3 regions of the Rothia sp. P13129 genome follow, and region 1 is predicted to be linked to each of the others. Evidence: riboswitches for the same ligand, from Rfam matches in the RefSeq annotation. Region 1 holds a riboswitch; each other region holds the start of a gene.

Region 1 (9,188 bases):
AATAATTGATATTCCCATCCCAATATTAGGAGAAGAAAAAAGTGTCGTACATAGAGCAGTCTCTGCCGCGCCAACAACCGCTACTGTCGCATAGAGAGAATTACCTCCCAAGATAGCTGGAACACGGTTGACCATCATATCTCGCAATACACCACCGCCCACCGCGGTCACCACACCGAGGGCAATAGCCGGAAGCCAATGAAGCCCAATGCCTAAAGATTTAATAGTTCCTGTAGCGGCCCAACAACCCATACCCAGAAAATCCACAACAACTAAAACACGGTTAGCCCAACGACTCCCCAAATCGATACAGTACGCCAACAATGCTGAGATGAGGGCACCAGCCCAATACGCAGAATCAGTCAATGCAACGGGTAACCCAGTATTAAGAAGAACATCACGGATTAGCCCTCCACCCATACCAGAGAGCACCGCTAAGAGGATAAAACCTACAACATCAAAACGGAATGCGCGAGCAACTGCGCCACCGAGCAAACCATTAGCAACAACTGCTGCTACATCGACCACTCTAAAGAGCACGCTTGGATCCCATACCTGCATACGCATGCCTCTTTCTGATGTTTCATATCGATAGAATGACTTCAATAAATACCGATACATGCTACAGCATGTACAGACCACCAGTACAGGTGGTATACGGCGAGAAGGCGACTCACCACGTATGGTAAGCCGCCCTCTTCTATCATCAAAATTATTGAGGATTATTCGCTACTCTTAGCAGAATCTTTGTCATGAGAAGTATGAGAGAAGAAATGATGGAATTTCTCTTTAACCTCTTCATGCTTCTCGTGAGCTTTCTGGCGGAACTCTTCACGCTTCTGCTCGTGAAGTTCTTTCTGAGCTTGTTTCTCAAGCTCTTTACGAGCCTTCTCCGCCTGCAAAATAGAGGCCTGAACTTCAGCAACACTATCTCGCTGAACATCTACCGCGCCAAGACCTTGCAGATATTTATCAAGAAGATCATCTGATTCTTGAGCCAGAAGAACAAGTACTGTTCCATCCACTGCTAGAGAACGAGTGACTTTATCAAATAGTCTTGCTTCCTTAACCGCACCAGTGGAATCAATCATGGAGCCTGCTAATGCTCCAGCACCACCGTAAAGGAGAAGCCCAATTGGGCCACCCCACATACCGATAGCGGCACCAATAATTCCGCCGAAAGCCCAGTTGCTTTGAACAGAAGAATCATAGTTAAAACCGTCTTTGGCTGTAACTTTTCCGTTCTCTACAACAACAACTCCACCCACTAAAACGCGGTACGTTGGGGCATTAGAACGAAGCTCAGATAGCGCCTTATACGCAATAGCATCATCTTCAAAGCGGATAGTAAGGATATTTTCCATGATAGTACCTTTCGTAGATGTCCTACTATGCAAGATTCTAACCATACGAATAATAAGGAAACAATAGTGTGATGTTATTGAGTGAATACGTACCCTAAAATAACCACGAATTTTTTACCCAGTCTTATGAGCACGCCAAAACCTGAGCGATATCCCGCAACACCTCATCATTTTGCAAAGACGACGTATCTCCTAGAGGTTTCCCCTCATACAACTGAGACAACAAACGACGAGTAATCTTCCCTGAACGAGTCTTAGGAATCTCAGCAACCGCCACCACATCTTTAGGCTTTGCAATAGGTCCAATCTCAGAACGAATATGCAACTCCAATACCTCACGTAGCTCAGAAGAAGACCACGCCTTACCCTCATCACTAAGCGTCACAAAAGCTACTGCTTGATGCCCCGTCAACTCATCCTCAATAGGACAAACACCAGCCTCAACCACAGCCTCATGACGCACTAAAGCTGACTCAATTTCAATTGTCGAAAGACGATGACCCGAAATATTAATAACATCATCAATCCTGCCCAGAATATAAATATCCCCGTCCTCATCTTGCTTTGCGCCATCTCCAGCTAAAAACCAGCCACGCTCCCCATAATGTCTCCAATAAGAATCAAGATAACGCTGAGGATTTTTCCACACAGTACGAGCCATCGAAGGGCCCACTTTATCAACCACAATGAACCCTTGAGCCCCCGTCTGAACCGGCTCACCGCGCTCATCAACAACACGCACAGAAACCCCCGGAATAGCACGAGTAGCAGAACCTGGTTTGACAGCTATACCTGGAGTACCCTGCTCAAAAGTTCCCTCAGGCGCAAACTGAGGATCATGCGGGCGAGGAGAACAGATCGTTGAACCCGTCTCAGACTGCCACCACGTATCAATAAAGGAAGCACGACCAGAACCAATATGCTCACGTAACCAATACCAAGCTTGTGGATTAATCGACTCACCCACAGAACCCAAAAGACGAACCGACGAAAAATCATACTTTCCCGACTCTGGGCCATGCGGGAAAGCCCCCATCAACGAACGAATCAACGTTGGTGCCGTGTAATAGTTTGTGACACCATAGCGTTCAATCACTTCAAAATGCCGTTCAAAAGTAGGAGTATCAGGTGTACCTTCAAAAATTACTTGACTCACGCCATTGACCAACGGCCCATATATCTCATAAGTATGAGCTGTCACCCACGCCAAATCGGCTGTGCACCAATGAACAGTATCCGCAACTTTTTGCCGATCATTACAAGTAGCTAACTCATCAGGACGAAGCACACCATCAGCATCAACAACATCAGGCAACAAATCATAAAGTAACGCATGAGAATACGCCGTCTGCGTCAAATACCCGCCCATAGTATGAACAAGACCCTTAGGTCGGCCCGTTGTCCCCGACGTATAAATAATAAATAACGGATCTTCAGCATCATGCAATGAATAATCATGCGTATCTGGAACACCCTCAATCAAATCGTGAAACCAAACATCTCGCCCCAAACACCACGGAACACGCTGTCTTTCCTGCTCGGTAGCTGAGGTACGGTTCACCACCACCACATGCTCAATATTATTCTCAGACGAACACGCCTCATCCGCTATCGACTTGACCGGAACAACCTTACCCCGACGATTCTGACCATCAGTTGTAATTAATACCTTGGCACCAGTATCCTCTACCCGAAACTTCAAAGCCTCCGCCGAAAAACCGCCAAAAACAAGAGAATGAATCGCCCCAATACGCGCACAGGCAAGAGCAAAAATAATAGTTTCAGGAATCACCGGCAAATAAACAACAACACGATCACCCTTAACCACACCCAAACGCTCTAAACCATGTGCCGCCTGAGCCACACGGCGTTGCAACTGAGCATAAGTGATAGCTTCACGATCACCAGGTTCACCCTCAAAGAAAAGCGCAACCTTATCGCCAAAACCTTGCTCTACATGCCTATCCACACAGTTATAGGCAACGTTGAGCTGACCACCCTCAAACCACTTAATCGTTGGAACAGAAAATTCTTGAACACCATCTTCACGAACGTCTACCAAACGAGGAGGAATAAACTCATGCGTTTTATCCTCATCCCATAGCTTCCCCCAACTAAGACGTTCTCGAGCCTGCCTTGCCCAAAAATCAATACGTTCTTGATCCGAAACATCTGCCGGATTCTGCACCTGATTTCGAGGGTCTGAATAAGAAAAAGACGAACAATACGACATAGATACTCCCATCGTTTCTGGCATTAGCACCACCGCATAAGCGAGGTTGCTGCGACGTCTTAGAGCCAGGTCTCTCAGTCGCTCTGGATGGTTTAGACGAGTTCTACCGTAATACCTTCCGTACACATTCATCTAGACGTTACTTTCCATTGCCAGCAGATGAACACATCACGTTGCATAGAGTCATATTCCTTAGCGAACGTCACCCACCGCAATAAACACTGAAGCTCTTGGGTGCCAAGAAGAACTTTTTATAAGCTAAACCCAGCGATCACGAGTTCCAACGTCAAGCTCTGGCTTGTTGGACGGCAACCCTCTTCCCGTAGCGGGGTGCCCCAGATGAAGATCCGGCTCAAAATAATCACAACGGCAAATACGGCGCCTATGCGTCGGGCATATCAACACCGAAAAATATGGTTCTCAATATGCCACGCCTCATAGAGGAGTGCCCTCTCCTCTAAGAACGCAAAGGAAAAACTTATGGCAACTCATACCGCCACGACAGAACAACCCACTACGACACCGTCTTCTTCTAAAAAACGTATCGTTGTCAACGCGTTTGATATGACCACAACAAGCCACCAAAGCTTCGGATTATGGCGTCATCCGCGCTCGCGAGCCGATGAATATAACACCATTAAATATTGGACAGATTTAGCTCAAGTATGCGAAAAAGGGCTTTTTGACGCGGTCTTTATCGCTGATGTGGTGGGCGTATACGACGTATATAAGGATTCTGTTGCACCCGTACTTCGTGATGGTGCACAGGTGCCGGTAGGTGATCCGTTCTTACAGATTTCGGCGATGGCAGCGGTCACGGAACATCTTGGTTTTGGAGTGACAGCTGCCGTGACCTATAACCAGCCTTATACTTTGGCTCGTTCTTATGCAACGTTAGATCATTTAACGGGTGGTCGTGTTGGTTTTAACGTGGTGACTTCTTATCTTCAATCTGCGGCAGAGAATCAGGGGCTTGCCGGTCAGATTGAGCATGATGAACGATACGAAATTGCTGACGAATTTCTCGACGTCTGTTATAAGTTATGGGAAGGCTCTTGGGAAGACGGAGCGGTGCTACGTGACCGTCAGCGCGGAATTTTTGCAGATCCTGAGAAAATTCATCCTATTTTGCATCAAGGCAAGTATTTTCAAGTTCCTGGAATTTCTTTGACCGAGCCGTCTGTTCAGCGTACTCCCGTAATTTTTCAGGCTGGTGCGTCTTCTCGCGGTCAGGCTTTTTCTGGAAAACATGCCGAAGCGATTTTCATTTCTGCTTTACGTCCAGATTTGACCAGGCATGTGACCTCTCGTATCCGTGATGAGGCTGAGCGTTCCGGACGCCGTCGTGATGACGTGAAGATTCTTGCCATGCTTTCGGTGGTAGTTGATGAAACTGACGAGAAGGCACAGCAGAAGTATCAGGATTATGTGAAATATGTGGATATAGAGTCTTCTCAAGGAATTGTTGGTGGCTGGTCTGGTGTTGATCTTTCACTATTTGATGAGGACGAGATTCTTGAGTATGTCAAGACGGAGTCCATCCAATCCTTTTTGACGCCTTTTACTTTGCAGTCTCAGACGAAGAAGTGGACTCGTGCTGATATTGCTCGTCATTGCGCTATTGGTGGTATGGGCGATGTGATTATTGGTTCTGCTCAGACTGTTGCTGATGAGTTGGAACGCTGGATTGATGAGGGTGATTTAGACGGTATTAACCTTGCGTACCATGTTTCGCCTGGTTCTTTTGAGGATTTTGTGGAGTTTGTTGTTCCTGAGCTTCAAAAGCGGGGCCGGTATCGTACGGAGTATGAGGGGCATACATTGCGTGAGAATCTTTTTGGTGTGGGGCATACACGTGTGAATGAGCGTCATCCTGCGGCAGCATATCGTGGCGCTTTTGCTGGTGGTCCTAACGCTGCTGACACTCCTGCCCGTCAGTTTTTGAGCTTGGCTCAGAATCAGGCAGAGCGTTTATAAGAGTTTTTCTTCTGCTCATGATTCGCCGTGTGAGGGTTCTCTTTGGTGTAAGGGGTATATCAGAGAGAACCCTCATCTTTTAAAGGAGCGATGACCAGAGCCTACAGATATTTTCTACGACCTTGATACGGTTGGGGCGGGCAACCCATTCGTCGTATCGGAGGGTTTTGCATTGAGAGATGTATTCTTCAGAGATACTTTCTAACTCTTTAACCATTCCTGTATCAACGATGAAGGTGGATACTTCGAGGTTGAGCGCAAATGAGCGCGGATCCATGTTGGATGAGCCGATGAACGTGAGGTGGTCGTCTACAAACATGTATTTTGAGTGCAATACGGTTGGCCCGGGGTATTGTTTGATGGTGACTCCGGCATGGAGAAGTTTCTCGTAGTAGGAGCGTTGAGCCATGTTGGGTAGGAACTGGTCTCCTTTTTCGCAGACGATGAGGGTGACATCAATTTTTGATAGTGCTGCGTTGGTGAGTGCTTGTAAGAGTGTTTCTTCTGGGACGAAGTAGGGGGAGCAGACGACGATGCGTCGTTCTGCATTGTAAATGAGGTAGTTGATGAGGCGTAGATTGTTTTCCGTTTCGAATCCGGGGCCCGATGGAACAATTTGTGCCAACATTCCGCTGTGCACACGGGGAATAGCTGTTTCGATTTCGTTCAGTGGTAGTTCTCGTGTTTCGGAGTACCAGTCTGAGATGAAGACGGCGTTAAGTTCTTCAACAACGGGTCCTGTGCATGAGAATGTAAGGTCTTGCCAGACGAGTCCTTTTTTGAGGTTGGCAGGTAGATTGTAGGAACGGTCGATAGCGTTTTGTGAGCCGGAGAATGCGATACGACCGTCAACAATGACGATTTTGCGGTGGTTACGCAGGTCTGGTCGTTGCCATTTACCTTGGAATGGTTTCAAGGGCAACATGAGCTGCCAGTTGATTCCGGAGTCATCAAGGAGTTTGCAGAGTTTTTTCCAATTGGGGTATTTTCGAGAGCCCCAATGGTCGATCATGATTTTGACCAGTACTCCGCGTTGGTGTGCTGCAAGAAGCGCATCCCATAGCGGTTTGGTGGTGTTGTCGTAGGCGGCAATATAAAACTCGAAGTGTACGTATCGTTCTGCCCGGTTGATTTCTTCTGTCATCTGTCGGATAGCTTGGTGGTTATCTTTGATGAGTGTGAAAGTGTTGCCACCGACGAGGGGGAGCGCTCCGAGCTTGTAGTTGAGGTTCGCTGCTACTCGTGCTGGTTCAGGGAGTTCTCCATGGGATCCGAGGACGGAACGGGATTCTTCATCAGCATTTTTGGATGCGAGTATCTCTTTCATCATGTCGTTGATGGTGCGTTGTCGGATTCTTCGGTGTCGTGGTAGTCGGGAAGATCCAAAGAGCAAGAAGGCAACAAACCCGATATATGGGACGAGGAATATTGCCATGAGCCAGCCGAGAGCAACCACGGGTTTGCGGTTATAGGGTAGCCAACAGATTGCGATAATACGCAAGGTGATATCGAGGATGAAGAGTGTTAACGCTAACCACGTAGGTAGATGGGCTAGTCCAAAGATGTTAAGAGGGTCCACGAGATTTATTTTATAGAAAGTTTTTCAGAGGAGAAGAGTGTATTTTCTTATATTTCTTCGAGGGTATGTGTGTTGGGTGGATGTATTTGTCGTAATTTGGGTGTTGATATTTTTATTCTGTGTGCTCTAGGACATAATCTAAGAAGAGTGCCTTAGGGCATGTTTAATGTTCTCGTGATATGGAAGATTTGATATGAAAATCCTTGCTCCTACTATTATTCCTTTGGACGCTCAGAAGCTTGGTCTTCAGGCAGAAGATACGCTAGTTTCTTATGACCCTACTGAGCTTTTACCTGCAGAGCACTATGATGCCGATGTCATGATTAGCTGGGGTAATACTAATGAACAGTTGCAAGATGCAGCGAAGAATTTATCTCAGGTGAAGTTGGTTCAGGCTCTTCTTGCTGGGCCTGACCAGGCTCGTGCAGCTGGTTTCCGTGATGAAGCGGTTATCTGTTCTGGTATTGGCTTGCATTCTTTGACCGTTGCTGAGCATGCGCTGGCTTTGACATTAAATTTTGTGCGTTTCTTGCCGTTGCTTTCTGAGGAGCAAGATAATTCTCGTTGGGCGGGGGAGTTAGGTGGTCCTCAGGAGCTTCATCCTGCGGATAAAGTCACAACTCTTTTGGGCGCTCGTGTTTTGATTTGGGGTTTTGGATCTATCGGTCAGAGCACAGCCCGCTTATTTCAGGCCTTTGGTGCTCAGGTGCAGGGTGTGGCGCGTTCTGCTGGTGAACGAGCTGGTTTCCCCGTGATTGCTGTTGATGATATTGAACAGTACTTGCCTCAGACTGATATTTTGGTGATGATTCTTCCGGCTGCTGCTGAGACGGAGAATGCGTTGAACGAACAGCGTTTGGCGTTGTTGCCTTCTCGTGCATTTGTGGTGAATGTTGGTCGCGGTGTCACTGTTGATGAGGATGCGTTGATTGCGGCGTTGGAGAGCGGTGCTATTGCTGGTGCTGCGGTTGATGTGGTGAAGCAAGAGCCTTTGCCTTCGGATTCTCCTCTATGGGGTACGAAGAATTTGGTGATTACTCCTCATTCGGCGGGTGGACGTCCGGTGAATCCTGAGGAGCTGATTGCGCATAATCTTTGTGCTGTGCGTGCTGAGGCTAGTGGCGAAACTGCTGATTATCGTAATAAGATGTAAGGTTTGCTGTATGAAGCCGGTGGGGTGTTTCCTCGCCGGCTTCTGTGTTTTAAGTGTCCACTATGTGTACACCACGCCTGTTTGTATGTTAATTCCATATTATTTTTTGGGCTTGGAGAGGGTGTTAAACGGCACTTAAAAAGAACATAAATCTTTTACGAAGAAAATAACTAATTATTGATGTAACCCATATAAAACCTAGTCAAGTGATATTTATTGGTTTGATTATTTAGGGTTAAAGAGGGTTGCTTGTGTTTGGTAATAAAAATTTTACCTTTATTTAGCTTTTTCTCATCATATGAATAAAGATTCGTTTTAGGGTATCTTCATGTACAACTGGTTAAGTTTTGTTTACAATGAAACTTACATGTGTTTCCAGTCACTTAGGTTGCCTGTCGTTCATCTACGATGAGCTCTGGTAGTCGCACACAACATCTCATATTGAAAAAGGAGAAGGAATGCGCATTTCACGTAGATCCTCCATCATCGGCTTTGCAGCCGTATCCGCTCTTGCACTATCCTCTTGTGCAAGCACCGGAAACAACGCAAGCTCATCTTCCGGGGATAAGGGTTCAAAATCTGTCTCAATGGCAATCGTGAACACCTTCAGCTCCCTCAATAGCAATTCTGCTGACGGTAACGTCGACACCAACGGCATGATTGCTAACATGACCACCTCCGGTTTCTACTCCATCAACAATAAGCTTGAGGTTGTACATAACGACTGGTTCGGAACCTATGAGGAATCCGATAAAGGCGACGGCATGGAAGTTAAGTACACCGTTAAAGACGACATGAAGTGGTCTGACGGTAACGAAATCGGTGAAGGCGACCTCCTCTTGGCATGGGCTGTTCTTTCCGGACACTTCGATGACTCCGAAA
Region 2 (3,667 bases), on a different contig from region 1:
GGTGAACGGGGGCGATGCCGGGTTTGTTTCTTTTTCGTGTTGTTAGTGGGTTTTTCTGCCTTGTTTTAGAGCTGGTTCTAGGATTTTTTGTAGTTGTTTTGTTTCTAGGAGGAATCCGTCGTGTCCAGCTGGAGAGTAGATAGCTTGTGCTTGTACCGGTTGGGGCAAGGCGCGGGCTAGTTCATGTGATTGTTCTGGGTAGAAGAGTCTGTCATTGTGCACGTAGGCGATGGTCCATGTGCATTGGCTTCGTTGCAGTGTTTGGTGTAATGTTCCACGATTTCGGGTGATGTCGTGGCTCATGAGTATTTCGTTAATGCTGAGGTAGCTATTTGCGTCAAAACGTTGCACGAGTTTATGCGCGTGGTAGTCCATATATGATTCCACGCTGTATTGTGTACTGTTTTGTGTTTGTTGTGTGCGTCCGAATCGGGTGTGGAGTTCTTCTGAGGTTCGGTAGGTGATATGTGCGATGCGTCGAGCTATCCCTAGTCCTTGGCTGGGAGGTTGTTTATCGTAGTAGTCGCCTCCGTAGAAGTGTTGGTCGCTGCGGATAGCAAGGTTTTGTGCTTGTGCCCAGGCTAGTTGTTCTGCGGTGGTGTATGCGCCGGAGGCGATGACGGCGCAGTGACGTACGTTTTCGGGGTAGGTGATGGCCCATTCTAAGGCTCGTGCTCCTCCGAGGGATCCTCCTATAACATGTGCCCATTGTGTGATGCCGAGTGCTTCTGCTAGATGTTTTTCGGCGTGTACGGTGTCTCGTACGGTGAGTCTTGGGAAGGATGACCCCCATGGTTGTGGGGGTTGTTTGTGTGGGTGTGTGCTGTGTGCTCCGGTGCTTCCGTTACAGCCTCCGAGAATATTCGGTGCTACGACAAAGTAGGTGTTTGTGTCGATGGTTTTTCCTGCTCCAACGAGCTCTTCCCACCAGCCGTAAGTAGTGTTGTGTTCGTTGTGGGCGACGTGGGTGTCTCCTGTTAGGGCATGTAAGATGAGCACGGCGTTGTCTTTGTGTTTGTTGAGGTTTCCCCATGTTTCGTAGGCGATAGTTGCGTTGGGTAGTGTGTGCCCTGATTCTAGGGGTAGTGTCTCGATGGTTGTGTGGTGTTGGTAAGTGAGTGTTGTTGGGGTACTCATAGATGCTCCAATAACTATTGTTGTAGTAGATTGGGGCTGTATCTGCACTGTTGTTTCCTCTAGTGTGTTGCCTGTTTGGTGTGCAGGCTCTTATGTTGAGGAGGTAGTGCGTACTGCTCCCGCGCTTGCACCGTCTAAGAGTGTTTTTCTGGTGCCGGGTCTGTCTCAGTGGCACCCCGCCGCGAGTGGAGGGTTGCCGGCTAATAAGCTGAGTCTTGGTATTAGCGCTCTTGACCGTATTGTTATCGTATCTGAGTGGTTTGTTGTGGGTCGAGCCGTTTCTTCTTCTTTACGTTCTCATGCGGTAGTTTGTCTTGTTTCGTCATATTTTGTCTTTAGAATAGTTCTCATGTCGCGTTGTTTTAAGGGCGCATTATCTATTTTTCTTTTCGGAGGTACATTTCATGTCTCAAGCACCTGTTACGAAGCGTGTGGAGTCTTCACGTGTTCATCATGGCGATACGTTTATTGACCATTATGAGTGGCTTCGTGCTAAGGACGATTCTGAGGTGGTGGAGTACCTCAATACAGAAAATGCTTATACAGAGCAGTCCACTCAGTCACAGCAAGCACTTCGTGAAAGTATTTTTCAGGAGATTAAGGAGCGTACCTTAGAGACGGATCTTTCTGTTCCTTCTCGCCATGGAGATTGGTGGTATTTTTCGCGGACGATTGAGGGTGAACAGTACCCTGTATTTTGTCGTGTGCCTGCTTTGGTAGACGGTGGTGAGGTGGAGATGTTTTCTCCTCCGCAGGTTCAGGCGGGTGTTCCTCTTGATCAAGAGCAGGTCATTCTTGATTGTAATGAGTTTGCACGAGAGTTGCCGTTCTTTTCTCTTGGGTCTTTTTCGCCTTCGTTAGATGGTTCTTTGTTGAGCTTTGGTGTTGATGATTCTGGCGATGAACGCTATACCCAGTATTTCTTAGATTTAGAGACATTGACTCTTTCAGAGGAGACTTTGCCCGGCATTTTTAGTGGCGCATATTTGACTCCTGATGCATCAACCCTTATTTATTCTCTTGTCGATGAGTCATGGCGCCCATATGAGATACGGGCTCACTGTATTGGTGCGGGGGAAGAAGATTGTGTTCTTTTCACCGAGCATGACAATGCGATGTGGCTTAGCAGCGCTCTTTCTGCTGACCGGACTCATATCGTTATTACGTCATTTTCTTCTGAGTTTTCGGAGGTTCGTTTAGTTCCGCTTCAAGATATGTCGGCTGAGCCTTTGTTGGTTATTGGTAAGAAGCATCGTGTGCAATACGGTGTTGAGCCTATTCGTATTGATGGTGTGCCTTATGTTCTCATCATGCATGATGCTGACGCTCTTAACTCAGAAATTGTGCTTGCCCCTTATCCAACGTCTCAGCCTTTTGAGCAGTACCGTCAGTTATGGCTTAAAGTTATGCCTCATCGTTCTGAGGTGCGTATTGAGGGGTTTGATTTTTCGTCAACTCATCTTGTGGTGACGGCTCGTGAGAATACGACGGTACGAGTTTTTCTTGCCGATTTAGACCGTTTGCGCGCCTTGTTGCGTTCGCAGTCGAATGCGGGGGTTGTTTTTAGTGAGCCGACCGGTTTTGTGGAGGAAATTTATACGACTGGTGTTTCTCATGTTTCTATTGATTCGCCGGTCATTCGTATTTCGTACACGTCGTGGGTGACTCCCCCTCGAATTTATGACTATTTTCCGCGTACTCAGGAGCTTATTCTTCGCCGTGAGACCCCCGTATTAGGCGATTATCATGCTGAGGATTATCAGGCGTATCGCATGTGGGCACCTGCCCGTGATGGTGCGATGATTCCTATTTCTGTTATTCATCGTGCTGATCTTGATTTGTCTCAGCAGCATCCCGTGTTCCAGTATGGTTATGGTTCCTATGAGGTGTCGATAGATCCTTATTTCTCTATAGCGAGGTTGTCGCTTCTAGATCGTGGCGTGATTTATGTGGTGGCGCATATTCGTGGTGGTGGCGAGATGGGACGCCAGTGGTATCAAGATGGTAAGAAACTTCAGAAGAAGAATACTTTTACTGATTTTGTTGATGTTACGGAGTTCTTAGGGCAACGCCCGTGGGTTGATCAGAAGAAGATTGCTATTTCTGGTGCTTCTGCTGGTGGTTTGCTCATTGGTGCGGTTCTGAATCTTGCTCCCGAGAAGTATTGTGCTGCTATCGCAGGTGTTCCGTTTGTGGATGCGTTGACGACTATTCTTGATCCAGATCTTCCGTTGTCTGCTTTGGAGTGGGAGGAATGGGGTAACCCTATTGAGGATGCCGAAGTATACGAGTATATGAAGTCTTATTCTCCATACGAGAATATCCGTCACGTCAAGTATCCACCGATTGTTGCAGTGACGAGTTTTAACGATACTCGTGTGTTATATGTTGAGCCGGCTAAGTGGGTAGCTCAGCTACGTGAGAGTATCTCTGCTGATTCGGCTACTCCCCTGTTGAAGATTGAGATGGATGGTGGGCACGGTGGCGGTTCAGGCCGTTACACTGCGTGGCGTGATATTGCGTGGGAGTA
Region 3 (9,188 bases), on a different contig from region 1:
GCTCAAATTGTTCGATAACTTTTGCGCGGTCTCTTGTCGAACCGTCAAGATAGCAGAATTCAATATTCTGTTCTTCTAAATCTTTTGCGATGGTTTTAAGGTAGCTGGTGAACTGGGAGAAAATCAGTACACGGTGTCCCTGAGAGAGAACTTCTGGCAGATACGACTGAAGGTACTCTAGTTTTGATGAGGTAATGTGCGAGTACTCTTCGTCGACTAGATGAGGTGCTAGCGCCATCATGCGTAGTTTTGTTAACGAACGGAAGACCGTAAAACGGTTTTTGTCCATATCTTTGAGCAGTCCCAGAACTTTTTTGCGTTCTTGTTGTAGGAGCATATCGTATACTTTACGATGCTCTGGGTTAAGAGCAATGGGCATTCTTTGGTCTGTTTTATCTGGTAGCTCTGTGGCAACAAGTTCTTTCGTTCGCCGGAGAATCAGCGGGCGTATCCGTTGCCGTAACTGTTCGAGTTTTTCGTGGTCTTTGCTTTCAGTGATGGGTTGTACGTAATAGTCTTTGAATTTTCGTGCACTGGGGAATAGACCTGGTGCCACGAGAGAGAAAATAGACCATAACTCCATGAGGTTGTTTTCCATGGGTGTTCCGGTGACGGCAAGTTTGAAACGTGCAGGTATTTTTCGTGCTATTTGGTGTGCTTGAGTCCTCGCATTCTTAATGAATTGCGCTTCATCAAGAATGACCCCGTTCCACGGTGTTTCTTGTGCGTAACTGTTAAAAGCGTTGGAATCTAGTCGTAGCAGAGTGTATGAGGTGATAACGACTTGTGCCTGACCGATACGTTCTGTGAGTGTTTGTTGCGATTTTGCAGTGGATGTGGTGATGGCGGCGACTTCAAGTTCTGGTGCGAAGCGTTCTAATTCTTGTACCCAGTTGGGAACAACAGAGGTGGGGGCAATGATGAGGAAAGGAGCAAATGATGGGGTGCTGTTATTGAGCTCTTCGACCCATTGTTCATAGGCTTTGAGCATCATGGAAATAGTTTGTAGTGTTTTACCAAGCCCCATGTCATCACCGAGGACGGCTCCAAGGCGGTGTTTCCACAGGAAGTAGAGCCATTGGTAGCCTTCTTCTTGGTAGGGGCGTAGCTGTGCTTGGAGTGTTGCTGGAGTCGGTACGTTATCGCTACTGTCTTTGTCGCTGAGGAGGCTGTGAATATTTTCTTGCCATCCTTGGCATGATTGTGTGGTGGTGGCAAGATCTTCGAGTTCTTCCCACATCCCTAATTGGTGTTTGTTGAGGCTAAGTGGTTGGTCTGGTTCTGAGAAGTCTTCTATTTCGGCTAGTAGTTGACGTAGTTTGATAAATTCTGGTCGGTTGAGGGGATAGTAGTTGCCATCACCGAGAAGGATGTGTTTTTTCCCCGCGTTGAGTGCCTCAAAGATCGTAGAAAATGATACGGTCCATTGACCAATGGTGACGATAATTCCAAGGTCAAACCAGTCTTGGGTGTCGCTTGGTTCAACTCTCATCTGGATTTCGGGGGTAACGTCCAGTTCTGTGAATTGAGGTTCTTGTCCATGAGTTTGGATGCGGAGTCCACGAACATTGCGGTATTGGGGCAGTATCGATTCGGTGAGTTGTTGAACATCCCAGTCGTAGAAGTGTTGTTCTGTGAGCTGTAATGCGGGGTAGATATTTTTGAGTTGCGCGAGGATTGTATTTTCGTAGTTTTTATCGCGCTGTTCATAGATGTCTAATAAGGTGCTCTGTACTGGGAAGTATTCGAGGTTGCTTTCATCTCGTGTGTTCTTGAGCGGGTCTTTAGGGTATTCCCATTCCCAGCGGGTGTGGGCGTGGGGTGTTTGTTCGCTGTCGAAGTAGACGTGAAGAATTAGCTCTGGTTGTTGCACTTGGGGTGGTTGTATCGTTGCGTCGTTGGTGCAGAAGCTGATATTGCGTGTGAGATATGGGTAGAACTCTTGATAGAAACTATTGATATCTTGTGAGGGGATTTCGATATGTTCTTCTCGGATAAGGGTTTCTGCTGCGCCGTTGAGTGTTTCTTTCAGGGGAATGAAAATGAGGTCGGCTGCGGCGTATCGGTCGTTGAGACGTGTTGGATTGATGGCGCTAGGTAGGGTTGTTTCCCAATGTTCAGCTTGTGCTGTGGCTTTGTAGTGTTCTTGTGCTTTGTGCCCGAGGGCAATGAATCCGTTGCGGGGCTGGCCTATTGGGTGGCAGTAGTATGCGAGGAAGGCATTTTCTCCTGTGGTGAGTGTTGGTGTGATGCGTAGACCGTCTTTGTAGCTGTGAAGTTCTGCTTTTAGCGTGGCTTCTTCGGTGTGCGCCGTAGTGATGGGTGTTCCCTCTAACAGGATGGGCAGTGCTATTTTTTCTGCTTTTTTGAGTACTTTCCATAGTAGGGACGAGTTAACCGTAGAAAGTGTTACCCAATCGCGGTGGGAAGTATACGCTGATTGCCAAGGTCTGATGATGGAGTAGAACTCTCGCAACCATCGTTCGTGTTCGGGTCGGAGGGCGTGGCTGCTTGTCTTTCCGGTGTAATCTTTTTGGAAGTGTTCCCAGTTGATGCCGTCTTTAATCCAACGGTTGTTTTTACCTTGGACGAGTGGGCGTGCTTGTAGGGTGATACGTGGTGTTTTGTGTTGACCGCTACCGAGTGCGAAGCGGGAGTTAACGTGCATTTTGAGGTCGAGAGCGGCGATGGTATTGCTGTTATTTTCGTAGGGTATCCGGTGATGCTGCGCCAGTGTTTGTGACAGTGTTCTGCGCCATGTCGACATTTTTTGTTGTTCTGCTAGCTCTTGTGCAGTAGTGATTCCGTGGTGTTTGAGCTGTTCTTCGCTGAGTCCGTCTGTGACGCGTTGAGTGGAACTTTGAGCTTTGCTAACTTTTTCGGCTCTTTCGATGGCGGTGAGCATGATGGCTACGGAGTGTTTGCAGTCGGTGCGTACTGGGCAGGTGCATCGTGCGGAGAAAGCGAGGGATCCTTCAACCTGTTCTGCGGGGAAGACAATTTTGCTGAGGTATGGGTCTGTTGCGTCGCCGTAGGTTGTTCCTGTCAGGATGTGTGCTTGGGCGTCGTAGGAGTATCGGGCGACTTTGCCTTCTTGCATGTATTGTTTTCCGCGCAGGTAGGTGCGGTGTCCTACTTGCTGGATAATTTTTGCTGCGCTGACGGGGATTCTGGGGAAAGCTGATGGTGCATTCACGGTGGTTGTATCCTCTGCTGGCAGGGTGCATATATGTTCTAGGTTACCGGATGAGCTTGCACCAAAGCTGGTGTAGCCTAAATCTCTCAAATATTTTGGGTTGAGCTCTTTGTTTTTTGTGGTGGTTGCGTTATTCTGGATTCAGCTTCAAGAGTTTCAACTGATAAGCTCCGACTTTAGTTGAACGCCAACCCCATGTTCACGGGTGGCTCGGATGACGAAGCGGTTCGTATTCGCGTCATAGTACGCAGGCTGGTACGGACAAGAGCACTTCGAAAGGAAAGCGCATTCAGCGCAGTTGTATCATGCACAACACCGCTCGCCCTCAGCACAATATTCAACCTGTTTCTTCTGCTCAAACTCGTGGCGGTTACGCTGCCGTAAGCATTCAAGATTACACTCGTATTTCCCATGAGCGTTCTGAGTTTCTTAACTTTTTGCTCTCTCCTAATCCGCACGGTATCCCTAACCAGGAATACGGTATCTTACAAGCAGCATGAGTATAAGAGGACTACTTCTAGACTCTGATGTACTAGCAGAGATTCGCAAAGCCACACCACATCCGCAGGTCGTTGCGTTTCTTCGCCGTCGCTCATATATGGTGATGTACATATCAGCACTTAGCCTAGGCGAACTTAAAGGGCTTTACCCCTACCCTGAAACAGAGCGGTGGGTTAACGAACTTCTCGAACGTTTTAGCGGGCAGGTCCTCGACGTTGATACGAACGTATCTTTGGCATGGGCCGGTCGCCAAATTCGTGCTGAAGAACGCCCCTCACCAGAAGGCCCTTATACGCCATTGCCTACCGCCGCACTTGAAGGGCTCATGGCTGCTACCGCTGAAGTGCATCAGCTAGAAATAGTTTCTTCTAAAGCAGATATTTATCGTCGCTGGGGAGTCCCTGCCGTTAATCCGTTGCATGAAAACACCGCGCGAGGACTATAAACACTGTGTCTTTTGCATGATCTTAAGATGTAGGCTGTGATGAGCTTAGCGTCTTGACCGGCATACATGGTATGGTTCAGTGGGGTGCACGCGGTGAAGAAAATCCTTGGTTTATGTCTCATTTGGATGAGAAAAGCTGTGTGAACTTCAGAGTTCAATAGAGTTCATGACAAGATAAAAGACGATGAAAACCAGCGTGATGAAACCTCAACAACGTTCGATACCGATGCCCCTCTGGCTACAGGGGGTTGTCGAACTCTTTCGTACTGCCTTCTACTCTTGCTTTGCTGTAGTGCTACTACTGGGTGCCGTATGGTTTACCGGCGGTTTTGAACAGCGTGACCTCTACGCTATGGCAGTTTTAGTTAGCCAAATGTGGCTTCTAATCCATGGGGTTCCTCTTCATCTGAACATCTCTGCCCCGTATGGAGACACCCCCGATATTCAGGGGACGATGAGCTTTATCCCGTTGGGTTTAACGCTGATACCCTTATGGTTATGTTTCCGTTCAGGACGAGTCTTAGCTCAAGCATCTCGTGAGGGACAATTCTGGATACCAACATTAACCGGAGCTATCACTTATAGTGCCTGTGCTGGGGGCTTGAGCCTTTTGACAACAGATACTGCTGCGGTAGCGTACCCGGTAGCTTCTGCACTTGTACCGTGTTGGGTCGTTTTATCAGGGCTTATTCTTGGTGGCTGGTACGAGTCTCGTTCTTTGGCGAGAATGATCGGTGTTAACGCTGCAGAATGGGTTGCTCAGTTTAGCCAGTACTCACGTTGGGCGGGTTCTTATGTTTGGACGGTTCTTCGCGCATCAATCGTGGCAGTTCTTGCGTTTATTGGCTGTGGAGGGCTATTACTGAGCTTGTCTTTGCTCTGGCATTGGAGCGATGTCGTCACAATTTATCAATTGCTTGATGCTGGTGCTATCGGCGATACGGCTTTGACCTTTTTACAGCTTGGTGTTATCCCTAACGTAGTTTTTTGGGCGATGTCTTGGAGTGTCGGAGCTGGTTTCTCATTGGGAGAACATACCTCCGTAAACTTCTTTGAACACTCTACTGGTGTGCTCCCCGCTTTCCCTCTTCTGGGTGCCTTACCAACGGTCAATGAGCCGTGGAGCTATATTGCTATTGCGGTTCCTGTGCTGTGCGGTATTGTTGCTGGCTGGTGGTTCTTCCGCGCCGGCGAAGACCATCTTGATGAGTGGCTTTCTCTTAAAATTCCTTTCCGCTGGATTTCTTTGCCACTATCAACTTTTGCCTTAGCTATCTTTGTTTCTATTCCTGCCGGCATCATTTTGGCGTTATGCGGTTGGGCATCGCGCGGTTCTCTTGGTATGGGACGTTTTACTGATTTAGGGCCAGATGCTTTATTATTTGGTGCTTTATCTGCCGGTTGGATTGCTTGTGGCGTGATGATGGGATCGGTGATGGCCCCTATCTTCCATCGTGGCGCTATTACTGAGCTTGAGCGTTTTTCTGAGCTAAAGAACGACCGTGAAGAGCGCCGTCGTCGTAAACGTCTTGCCCGCGAGCAGAAAAAAGCACAACGTCGAAACTCTCGTCAGAATTCTGCTATCGCAGAAGTTGAAGAACAGCATGATGAAACCAATAAGCCTTCTTCCGAGGCTGTGCGTCGTCTCTTAGAAGACTCTGATGGACCGTTATCGGATATGACGCTATCTGAGGTGGCTCAAAAAGAGGAGCAAAAAACTGCTGATTTTGAATCTGTCGTAGCCCAAAACTTACGATTGTTTTCTGATATCGAAGAGGAAAACCTCGAGGCTCAGACAGAGGCTTCGTCAACTGAAGATGACGTATCGAAACAAAAAAATGATACTGCAGCCGATCAGGTAACTGGAGATAAGGATTCTTCTGAAGGGAAAACCCTCACTCACTTTAAACATGGGCGAGTCATACGCCGTCCAAAAACTCGACGTCGTTCTTCGTCGCAGTCTGATGACTCTTAACGCTTTTTGGGCACAGAGCTTTTGGCGTTCTGAGGGTGTGACAAAACCTCACTTAAATAATTGAGCTGATGGGATGTATCTAGAGCATCATCAAATGTGCTTGAAGACAATACCTTGAGGTTTTATCTTGAAGTTTATTGTGGGGGTTGTTTGTCCCAGTCTAATCGCTCTACAACCACCACCATGAGTACTGCTACCAGTACCCCTATAACTCCCGGTATAACTGCCCATATCGGCTTTATTTGAGTAAGGACCCTAAAAGATTATCTTCTAAATCAGCTTTACACTGCTCCTGCCGGACAATAGTCAGAGCATGACGGGTACAATCTGCAAACTGGTTTGTTTGGTCCATAAAAATTATTTGTATTGCGGTGCTAAACATGAGCACTAACGCAATCACCATAAAGAATGTGAACGTCACATACGTGCCTGAGGACGCACGTGCCCGAGCAATATACGTCATGCCCCAAACAGCGCTGATAATCATCCCTAACTGAAAAGACACTGCTGCAATAAGCCACCACCCGCTATACGAGGAGAACACAAACCCTAAAAGGCCAAAAGCAATGCTCAAACGATGACAGACGTCAAGACGCTGCTTTGCGTCTTGAACCATGGGGGAGGACTCATTCTCAGGAAGCATAGGCTGTACAGACATACTCTCTAGGATACCTGCTCTGAGAGATTTGAGGGATTCCTCGCGCCTGCTCTCTCATGCGCAAAATACTTTAAGTCATATAAATAATTGAACTATTAGCTTCGCCACAAGGTGGGGTACACTGTGAACCATGCGTATTGTGGTGATGGTCTCTGGGTCAGGGACAAACTTACAGTCCATCATAGATGCTGTTTCGGCAGGCACCCTCACGGTGGATATTCTTGCTGTCGGTGCAGATAAACCGTGCCGTGGTATCGCACGAGCCCAAGAGAACGGTATTGAAACGTTCCTGTGCGAACCACATCATTATTCTTCTCGCGAGCAATGGAACCGTGCCCTTGAAGAACACCTCACCCGATATAACCCTGATCGTATCGTCTTCGCTGGCTTCATGCGCATCGTGGACAAACAACTTGTTGAACGATTCGCCGGACGTATCATCAATACCCACCCTGCTCTCTTACCCTCTTTCCCCGGAGCACACGGGGTACGTGACGCCCTCGCCTATGGGGTTAAAGTCACTGGAATGACGGTTCATTTAGTTGATGCAGGGGTGGATACCGGAACTATCCTTGCTCAAGCTCCTGTCTTTGTGGAAGATACAGACACCGAAGAAACCCTTCACGAGCGTATCAAAGTCAAAGAGCGGGAGTTACTTGTGAACACTCTTGAACAGATAAGCCACACTCTACGTTCTTCGCAGAATGCCACGGAGAAAACCACTCCTGAAGAACATACACCCCCGCTTTTATAAGCGCCGGTGCCACAGATGTAGATACCTCATCACTGGTATCTAGCCCGTGGGCCGGGGTTGAAAACGGCTCAAAATAACACCTTTTACCCAGACAAAAAATTGGAGTATTTGTGAGCCTTACTCAGCTAGATCGTGTCCCCATCAAACGTGCGCTCATCTCTGTCTACGACAAAACTGGATTAGAAGACCTTGCACGTGGACTACACCAAGCCGGTGTATCACTCATTTCAACAGGTTCTACCGCAGCGACGATTGCTTCTGCTGGCGTACCAGTAACAGAAGTATCTGATATTACCGAGTTTCCCGAATGTCTTGAAGGTCGCGTCAAAACTCTTCACCCGAGGATTCACGCAGGTATTCTAGCTGACCGTCGGAAAGAAGAACACCGACAAACTCTAGAAGAGCTGAGCATCGAACCTTTTGACGTTGTTATCGTTAACCTTTACCCTTTTGCGCAAACCGTTGCTTCTGGCGCTGACCACGATGCTATTATCGAAAAAATCGATATTGGTGGTCCTTCCATGGTGCGTGCAGCCGCAAAAAACCATCATTCAGTAGCTGTTGTCGTCGACCCCCAACGCTATGATGACGTCATTAACGCAGCCCAAAACGGTGGATTTACTTTAGCTGAACGTCGCCGTCTTGCCTCAGCTGCTTTTGCACATACCGCCACTTACGATACCGCTGTAGCAACATGGACAGCCGCCCAGCTAGAAGGCTCTGAGAACGCCCAATACTGGCCACCTTTTGCGGGACTATCCTTTGAACGTTCAGAATCTTTACGCTATGGAGAGAACCCTCACCAGCAAGGAGCTCTTTACGTAGACCCCGCTAGCGCCCCCGGCATTGCCCAAGCTGAACAACTCGGCGGTAAAGCAATGAGCTATAACAACTACGTTGATGCTGACGCCGCTCTACGCACCGCCTATGATTTCGATGAACCCGCAGTAGCTATTATTAAGCACAATAATCCTTGTGGCGTGGCAATTGCACCACCACAAGCTGAAGACCCTATTGCACAAGCTCATATGAACGCTCACGCCTGTGACCCGGTGTCTGCCTATGGCGGTGTTATTGCAGCAAACCGCGAAGTGACCGCACAGATGGCGCAGAACATCAAAAACATTTTTACCGAAGTAATTGTTGCACCGTCCTATAGTGCAGATGCTTTAGAGATTTTACGGTCTAAGAAGAACCTACGTATTCTCGAACTGCCTCAGAACTATACGCGAAGCACCATCGAATACCGTCAAATTTCTGGTGGCGCATTATTCCAAGATGCAGACCAGTTACAAGCTGAGGGTGATACGCCTACCGCGTGGACTCTCGTTGCCGGTCAACCTGCCGATGAACAAACCCTCAAAGATTTGAGCTTTGCTTGGCGTGCCCTACGTTCTGCAAAATCAAATGCTATCCTTCTAGCTCATCAAGGTGCTGCTGTCGGTATTGGCATGGGGCAGGTAAACCGTGTAGATTCTTGTAAACTTTCGGTTGAACGCGCTAACACTCTTGCCGATAATGCTGAACGCGCTCGCGGTTCAGTTGCTGCCTCTGACGCCTTTTTCCCTTTCGCTGATGGTCTACAGGTGCTCATAGACGCTGGTGTTCGTGCGGTTGTTCAGCCTGGTGGCTCTATTCGTGATGAAGAAGTCATTGCTG

Evidence for each region. A riboswitch is a leader RNA that binds a small molecule or an ion and turns the genes downstream of it on or off. The one in region 1 is predicted to bind S-adenosylmethionine.
Region 2: linked by a shared signal. The riboswitch ahead of metX (homoserine O-acetyltransferase MetX) and the one ahead of ACN081_RS04835 (LLM class flavin-dependent oxidoreductase) in region 1 are both predicted to bind S-adenosylmethionine.
Region 3: linked by a shared signal. The riboswitch ahead of ACN081_RS08005 (nuclease PIN) and the one ahead of ACN081_RS04835 (LLM class flavin-dependent oxidoreductase) in region 1 are both predicted to bind S-adenosylmethionine.

What each region holds. Positions count from the first base shown of each region.
Region 1 covers NZ_JBLXYA010000005.1:38,227-47,414, reverse strand. Annotated here, with positions in the region: gene ACN081_RS04850 (trimeric intracellular cation channel family protein) at 1-561, opposite strand, end outside; gene ACN081_RS04845 (hypothetical protein) at 723-1,364, opposite strand; gene ACN081_RS04840 (AMP-binding protein) at 1,489-3,597, opposite strand; SAM riboswitch class I at 3,603-3,691, opposite strand; SAM riboswitch class IV at 3,867-3,979, shown strand; gene ACN081_RS04835 (LLM class flavin-dependent oxidoreductase) at 4,078-5,574, shown strand; gene cls (cardiolipin synthase) at 5,654-7,153, opposite strand; gene ACN081_RS04825 (phosphoglycerate dehydrogenase) at 7,347-8,306, shown strand; gene ACN081_RS04820 (ABC transporter family substrate-binding protein) at 8,765-9,188, shown strand, end outside.
Region 2 covers NZ_JBLXYA010000007.1:115-3,781, reverse strand. Annotated here, with positions in the region: gene metX (homoserine O-acetyltransferase MetX) at 43-1,137, opposite strand; SAM riboswitch class IV at 1,254-1,373, opposite strand; gene ACN081_RS05790 (S9 family peptidase) at 1,542-3,667, shown strand, end outside.
Region 3 covers NZ_JBLXYA010000012.1:153-9,340, reverse strand. Annotated here, with positions in the region: gene ACN081_RS08010 (SNF2-related protein) at 1-3,196, opposite strand, end outside; SAM riboswitch class IV at 3,342-3,470, shown strand; gene ACN081_RS08005 (nuclease PIN) at 3,502-3,696, shown strand; gene ACN081_RS08000 (plasmid stabilization protein) at 3,693-4,142, shown strand; gene ACN081_RS07995 (DUF6350 family protein) at 4,327-6,117, shown strand; gene ACN081_RS07990 (hypothetical protein) at 6,356-6,775, opposite strand; gene purN (phosphoribosylglycinamide formyltransferase) at 6,906-7,529, shown strand; gene purH (bifunctional phosphoribosylaminoimidazolecarboxamide formyltransferase/IMP cyclohydrolase) at 7,640-9,188, shown strand, end outside.